One region of the Paenibacillus sp. NPDC058367 genome, then DNA from elsewhere that is predicted to be linked to it. Evidence: riboswitches for the same ligand, from Rfam matches in the RefSeq annotation. Region 1 holds a riboswitch; the other holds the start of a gene.
The links. A riboswitch is a leader RNA that binds a small molecule or an ion and turns the genes downstream of it on or off. The one in region 1 is predicted to bind cyclic di-GMP.
Positions count from the first base shown of each region.

Region 2: another riboswitch for cyclic di-GMP. It lies ahead of ACFWMP_RS24440 (anti-repressor SinI family protein); the one in region 1 lies ahead of ACFWMP_RS09845 (glycosyl hydrolase).

Region 1 is NZ_JBHXIZ010000001.1:2,251,101-2,254,884, reverse strand. Features, by position in the region: gene ACFWMP_RS09850 (sugar phosphate nucleotidyltransferase) at 636-2,009, shown strand; cyclic di-GMP riboswitch class I at 2,146-2,225, shown strand; gene ACFWMP_RS09845 (glycosyl hydrolase) at 2,238-3,784, shown strand, end outside.
Region 2 is NZ_JBHXIZ010000005.1:257,338-261,121, forward strand. Features, by position in the region: gene ACFWMP_RS24435 (2-oxoglutarate dehydrogenase E1 component) at 1-1,766, opposite strand, end outside; cyclic di-GMP riboswitch class I at 2,238-2,322, shown strand; gene ACFWMP_RS24440 (anti-repressor SinI family protein) at 2,350-2,505, shown strand; gene ACFWMP_RS24445 (helix-turn-helix domain-containing protein) at 2,708-3,037, opposite strand; gene ACFWMP_RS24450 (TasA family protein) at 3,207-3,784, opposite strand, start outside.

The DNA of each region.
Region 1 (3,784 bases):
TTCCGGCCGCTGTTGTCTGCAGATTTCCTGATTTTAACCGCTAATAGCGGTAGAAATCCGCAGACAAAGGCGGACGCTATCGCTCCTCCAGTTCCAAAATTCTCTTCCGCCACTCCGTTCCCTTATTTTAAGGTTCTAAGCAATTTATAAAGTTAGGTACTCTGATTATATACCGCAGTAGCAGTAGCAGTAGCATTTGTAGTTGTCATTGTCTCTGTCTCTGTGGTGGCAACTAGTCTTGCTCTTGTAGTTGCAGTTGTTCTTGCAGTTGCTGCTGCCTCCCCCAGAGCAGAAGCAAATCTTTAGAAAAACGTGCTTGCTTCCGGCTGGTACAGCCCGGTACGCACGGATCAAGTATTAAGAAGAAGTTGGTTAGGTTAAGAACGGAAAGGGAATTTGGAACTGTAGAAACGGAGTGTTCGCCTTTATCCTCGGATTTCTACCGCGAGAAGCGGTTCAATCAGGAAATCTGAGGATAACAGCGATCGGAAGTCCAAAATCCCTTGGAGTGGTTTCTACCTAACAAAGATATAGCTTTTAATACAATCCATTCTAGCTACCACCAAACGGAAGCCAGACGTTTTGATAACAATTCAAATATGCTCGATTTCCATAATTCAAGGAGGGTTCATTCTATGAAAATGGTACTTCTATCAGGCGGTTCAGGTAAACGGTTATGGCCGTTGTCCAACGACTCACGTTCAAAGCAATTTCTAAAGGTACTTGAAAGCCCTCAAGGTGAACCAGAATCCATGGTACAACGTGTCTGGAGACAGCTGGAGGAAGCGGGGATGGCAGAATCATCTTATCTGGCCACCGGCCGCGGCCAAGTAGAAATGATACAAAGCCAACTGGGAAGTCATGTGCCGATTATCGTTGAACCGGAGCGTCGGGATACTTTTCCGGCTATCGCCTTAACAGCTACCTATCTTTATTCAGTGGCAGGTGTTTCTCCAGCGGAGACGGTAGCAATATTGCCTGTTGACCCTTATGTAGAAGCATCCTTTTTCGATACCATAGCTATGCTTGAGGGGACCATGCTGGAAAGTGGAGCAAATCTGGCACTAATGGGTGTTGTTCCTGAACATGCCTCAGAGAAATACGGATATATTATTCCTACCACCGAAGAGGCGGGGGGAAATGGTTTTATGAAGGTGAGTCACTTTCAAGAGAAACCAGACCGTATACAAGCAGAACAGCTCATCGAGCAAAATGCATTGTGGAATTGTGGAGTGTTTGCCTTCCGCTTAGGGTACTTGTTAGATATTTTGCAGCGTAAAGGGTTGCCTTTAGGATATGAAGAATTGCAGAAGCAGTATAAGCTATTGTCTTCCATCAGCTTTGATTATGAAGTGGTGGAGAAAGAAGAACATATTGTGGTGCAGCCGTATGATGGATTCTGGAAGGACCTTGGAACGTGGAATACGCTGACAGAGGAAATGAGCAGCAAGCATGTAGGAAAAGGTTTTGTAACGGCGGATTCTGAGGGGACTTGCTTGATTAATGAGCTGGATATTCCGATTACGGTAATTGGTGCGAAGGATCTGATCATTGCGGCTAGCCCGGATGGGATTCTAGTTACCCATAAAGCTGAGAGCCCACGGATTAAAGAAGTGCTGAAGACCTTTGAACAAAGACCGATGTACGAGGAACGCCGCTGGGGCCATTACAAAGTTATTGATTATGTGAAATATGATGAAGGCAATGAAGTGCTGACCAAACGGATTTTTATATCCGAGGGGAATAATATCAGCTATCAATTACATCGCAAGCGTAGTGAAATTTGGACAATCGTCAGCGGCGAAGCAAGTATTGTGCTGAATGAGAAAAAACATAATGTGAAGGCTGGGGACGTGGTACGTATACCGGAAGGAACGAAGCACGCGATCCTTGCTTTGACGGATGTCGAGTTTATAGAGGTGCAGACGGGTTCTGAATTAGTAGAAGAAGATAACATTCGTATTACTTTAGACTGGAATGATATAGAACTACAACAATTCATTTCATAGGTCTAACCTATCTATTTAACCAATCCAAAATTTCTTGAAACAGGTAAATTGACTCAATTATCAAAAAAAGTCATAAAAACACTAAATATATCATTAATTGTCGTCGATACTTACGGTAAGAGAGATTATTTCTCTTAAATTGAAAAGGCAAACCTATCGAAAGGTAGGGACGCAAAGCTATAGGGCCTTCGAAAGAGTGGCAGCCTGGCTACCGAAAGGGAGATTATTTTGAAAGCTTACCGTACGTATCGATTATTTGGCGCATTTCTGTCACTCGTCTTGTTTCTGACTGCACTTCCGCTTACTGTTGGAATTTCGCCGTCTGTTGTCATAGCTGCTTCAAATTCTGGAACGCCAGTTACCCCAGGAGCCTCACCTGAAGCCGTAAAGCTGCTTAACTATTTTTACTCGATCTCAGGAAAAGGTATTATTGCTGGTCAACATGACTATTTAGAAAGTCCAGATGAAATTAACAATATGCTGAAGGGAACCAGCGGACAATATGCCGCTCTTCACGGTTATGAACTGGGCGCGATCAGCGGTCAGTCAGAAGGAACGATGGCCTGGCAGCGTCAAAATGTGGTGAACAGCGCCATCAACTGGAATAAAGCGGGCGGGATCGTAGCTATGACTTTTCATGCTAACCTGCCGGGCACCTCTTATGACTGGGATAATGTAAAAAAAACACTTAGTCAGAATGAATTCGATAGTTACGTTACACCGGGTACCAAGCAATATAACAATCTGATCGCTGAACTTGATAAGGTGGCAGTCTCCCTAAAAAGCTTGCGCGATGCCAATGTTCCGGTGCTTTGGAGACCCTATCATGAAATGAACGGGAACTGGTTCTGGTGGGGGAAGAAAAATAACTTTTCTAAACTTTGGAATATTATGTATGACCGTTTTGTTAACGTTCATAAATTAAATAATTTGTTATGGGTATGGAGTCCGAATGCTCCCAATGTTTGGTCAGATCCTTATGCGCTAACTTATCCAGGTGCTGATAAAGTAGATATTCTGGCAGCAGATATATACGAAAATGATTACCAGCAAAAATACTATGACAGCTTGTTGAGTCTAGCCGCAGGCAAACCGATTGCGATCGGGGAGAATGGTGAAATGCCTAATCTGGAGAAGCTTCAGCAATCACAAAGTAAATGGACGTATATGATGAGCTGGGGAAAAATGCTTTACGAGAATAACAGTGCAGATACAATTAAAACATTTATGAATAGCAACTATACCTTAACTAGAGATAAATTAAATACTAGTCTGGTACCGACACCTAGCGCTGCACCAGCGCCGGCACCTCCCGAAGAAGAGGGTGAGGCAGCAATTCCTCTTGTGAAGGGGCTTGCAGGAGAATATTACAACAACATACAGCTATCGGGAACAGCAGCTCTTACTAGAACTGATGCAATTATCGATTTCAATTGGCGGCAAGGCTCGCCGGATGCCGCCCTCGGGATTGATCGTTTCTCCATACGTTGGAGAGGTAAAATTAAGCCATTATATGATGAGCAATATACATTTTACACTACCTCAGATGATGGCATCCGTGTGTGGGTGAATGGGCAATCCGTGATTGATAGTTGGACTAAGCAAAGTGGTACTGAGCGTAAGGGTAATATAACGCTGAAGGCTGGCCAGCTATACGATATCAAGGTGGAGTATTACGAAAATGAAGGCGATGCGAGAGTCCGCTTGATGTGGGAAAGTGCTAGTCAAGCTAAAGAGACAGTTCCAGCAAGTGCACTTTATCTTCCGGATGTCTC
Region 2 (3,784 bases), on a different contig from region 1:
GCGTCCTTGCGACGCTGCAGAATTCGCTCCAGTTTCGGATAGACTTGGAATCCATCAGGTACGCTCAGTAGCTCACGATTAATCTCTTGCAGACTGGAGATCGGTACGGCTGTAGTGCCTGCCGCTGAGCGATCTGTATGAAGAGGAATGAAGGCCTTTGGTTCTTTTTTCTTATGATTGCCTTCCTTCATACTATCGTACGCACGTTGCAATACGCCTTCTGTTTCAACGTGCATCTTTTGTACATCTTCAGCTGTAAGAATTTTTTCACGCTGTAGCCGCTCCGCATACACCTTGTAAACGGTTGGATGATTGCGTACCTTACCATACACGATAGGTTGTGTAGTTTCAGGATCATCCATTTCGTTATGTCCATGACGACGATAGCCGATGAGATCAATAACGAAATCCTTTTTGAATTGATTGCGATATGCACTAGCTAAACGAACGGCTGATATACAGGCCTCAGGATCATCAGCATTGACATGGATAATTGGAATTTCATATCCTTTGGCGATGTCACTCGCATAATGCGTTGAACGGGAGTCTTCGCTTTCTGTCGTAAAGCCGATCCGGTTATTAACAATGATATGGATCGTCCCGCCATTCTGATAACCTTGAAGTTTGCCAATATTAAGTGTTTCTGCAACAATCCCTTCACCTGGAAAAGCAGCATCGCCATGCATCAGTACCGCCATAGCTTTACTGGTATCAATCTTCGGCAATCCGGCTGTGCTCCGATCTTCTTGAGCAGCACGAGTGAAGCCTTCCACGACAGGATTGACGAATTCCAAGTGACTTGGGTTATTCGCTAGTGTTATTCTTGTGCGTACGGTTTCTCCTTCACGGACAGCGCGATCTGCACCCAGATGGTATTTCACATCACCCGTCCAGCCATAGTTAATGCCTGTAGAGCCTTCGGAAGGGAAAAGCTCCTTGTTCGGAGAATGATGAAACTCTGAAAATATAATGTCATAAGGTTTGCCCAAAATATGTGCAAGAACGTTGAGGCGACCACGATGCGCCATGCCCATCAGAATATGCTCTGCGCCGTCATGCGCAGCAGCGCGTACGATTTCATCCAGCATCGGTACGAGTGCGTCATTGCCTTCCAAGCTGAAACGCTTCTGACCCACAAAGGTTTTGTGAAGGAAGGTTTCAAATTGCTCTACTTGGATCAGGCGGTTTAGCAGCTCTTTACGTTCTGCATTATTTAAAGGCGCTGGTGAGCTTGTGGATTCTGCCTGTCTGTTCAACCATTTCAGTTCTTGTTCTTCATGCACATGCCCGAATTCATAGGCGATTGTCTTGGTGTAAGCCTGACGCATACGCTGAACTGCATCCCATCCGGTATGCACATCATTCGGCGCATTCTCCCAAATGAGCGTGGCAGGTAGTGCGAGCAGATCCTCACGAGTCAGCTCATAGGTTTCGAGTTCAAGATATTTAGCCATGGGATTGTGATCGCGCTCAAGCGGATCAATATCAGCGGCCATATGGCCATATATACGAATATTAGCGATTAGCTTGGAAGCTCTTACTGCCTTTCTAAGCCATTCGGTGTCTCCCGAAATGCGAGGCTGTGGAGCCGGTTCGCTATCCGGTGTTAGGGGTGGGGGACCCGAATTTGTAAAAAGCTCGCGATAATTATTCTCTACGGTGGAAGGATCTTTCACAAACTGTTCATATCTTTCTTGAATGTAGCCTAAATTGGGTCCGTAATACTTACTCCAAATGGATTCGTTATAGGGCTCTTTGGCTGCCATGAATACATCCTCCTTAACGGATGAACTCCATACGTGACATTTTGTGTCAACGCTTACTGGAGCTGTGATGATTGCGGTTTCATTTCTCATCTTATTGTGCTACTTTCCACACGTGTAATCAATTCATTCTTTCGTCCAATACGTTCGCAAAATGGTATGGGTTAGCTTGTTCTAATGAAAAGAACGCTGTTTCTTCTCATTACCCATTCCTAAGGCCCACTAAAATGATTCTAATATCCTTATTTTTAACTAATAGGGAAGGAAGTATCATTATATTGGCTTAATTAATTTTATGAATGGGACGAGTATCGTGTTAATAGGACAAGATATCGCACAAAAGCGCTTCTATTTTTTGTTTTTTAATGGAAAAACTAATCAGAAATCGACACACTTTTCCACTTTAGTATAGTATAATGTTATTGCAGTTAGCGATTTTCATATATTTCAAAGTAGATCCTTTCGTGTAAAGGGTCCAGTAAAAGGTAAACCTGCCGAAAGACAGGGGCACAAAGTCGCGGGTCTAAGGTAGAAATACTATGACAGCCGGATTGCCTGGGGACGTAAAATCTTAGGAGGAGATTTTTTGGACAAGTCCAACCAGGGAAGCAACAGAGAACAGCAGGTCATTGATCTAGACGTTGAGTGGGTACATTTATTATTAGCAGCTAAGAAGGCTGGCATAAAGGCAGATGAAATTCGTCGATTCTTTCATGAGAAGACTGTGCAAGCCGTGCAGTAATACATTTAGTGCGTTATATTTTGAAAAAGGGCCCAGCGATAACTCGCTGGGCCCTTTTTCAAAATATAAGAAAGTATACAAGATAAATAGTCCTTATATTTTACTAGAATATAAAACGCCTTCGCGGTCCATGTTAGGAGGGCGAGGGCGCTTATGTTTAATAGTATGAGTAGAAGAGGATCTTATCAGGTCAGGTGGAATATTAATCCTTCTGATCAAGGCGCCATTTCTGGTAGTCCAGAAACTCCTTGAATTCGCGTTTGCTTATGCCTGAGGCCATAGCTTCCTGCACCAATCGGAACCATTCCGAATCTAAAGGTGACTCCTCAGCATCATTAGGTTCTCCATAGAGCAAAGCGTGGATGGATACCTGAAGCGCATCGGCGATCTTTTCGATAAACTGGATTGAAGGATTGGATTGGATGTTTCTCTCCACATTGCTAAGATACGACTTAGCAACATCCGCTCTGTCCGCAAGCTCAGATAGGGACAATCCCTTTTCTAGGCGGAGATGCTGGATACGTTGGCCCATATTTTGTGACACTATGCTGACGCCCCTCCGTAATTTTTGTTATTAGTATAGCAAATATCATTAAATTCGACAAAGTTTATTGTAAAGAGAAGAGCAGCATCTACTTATCCGCTTTCCGGAATCAGGATCTGCTGCTCTTCGAGTATTATATTAAATTATTCTATTAATCTTAGTAATCTTTTTTAGCACCTTGTTTAGCTACGAAATCCCATGTCAGGGTTATGCTATCGCCTTGGAAAATATTTTGATCTTGGTTATTTTCCACAAATTCAAATTGGACGGAGAAGCTGTCATTGGTGCCGGCTTTAATACCAGATGCTTCGGTGAAGAGTTGATCCCAACCAGTATTTTTTACGAGATCCGGATGTTGAGATTTTAAATCAGCAAGCGTAGTTTGATAGACTACATCTTCAGGAGAAACGACGGTTCCTTTATCGTTATTTCTAAGGAATTTGACCTTAATGAATTGGGCTAAATCCAGGTAGTTGTCACCTTTAGCATCCGTAATTTGAGTGGAAGTGTTCAGAATAATAGATCCGATATCGAGCGAACCATCGTTTTTCAATTTGAAGGATTTGGTTACAGTATCACCTGGTTTTAGGTTTGGAATATTTACGATAACTGAAGGGTCGGAGTTCAAATCGAGTGTACCTGCAGCAAATGTAGCAGTGCTTTGTGCAGTGTCACTAAAGTAAGCGAAGGTTCCTCCACCAATCAATGATAAACCCAGTGCTGCTGATGCTACGC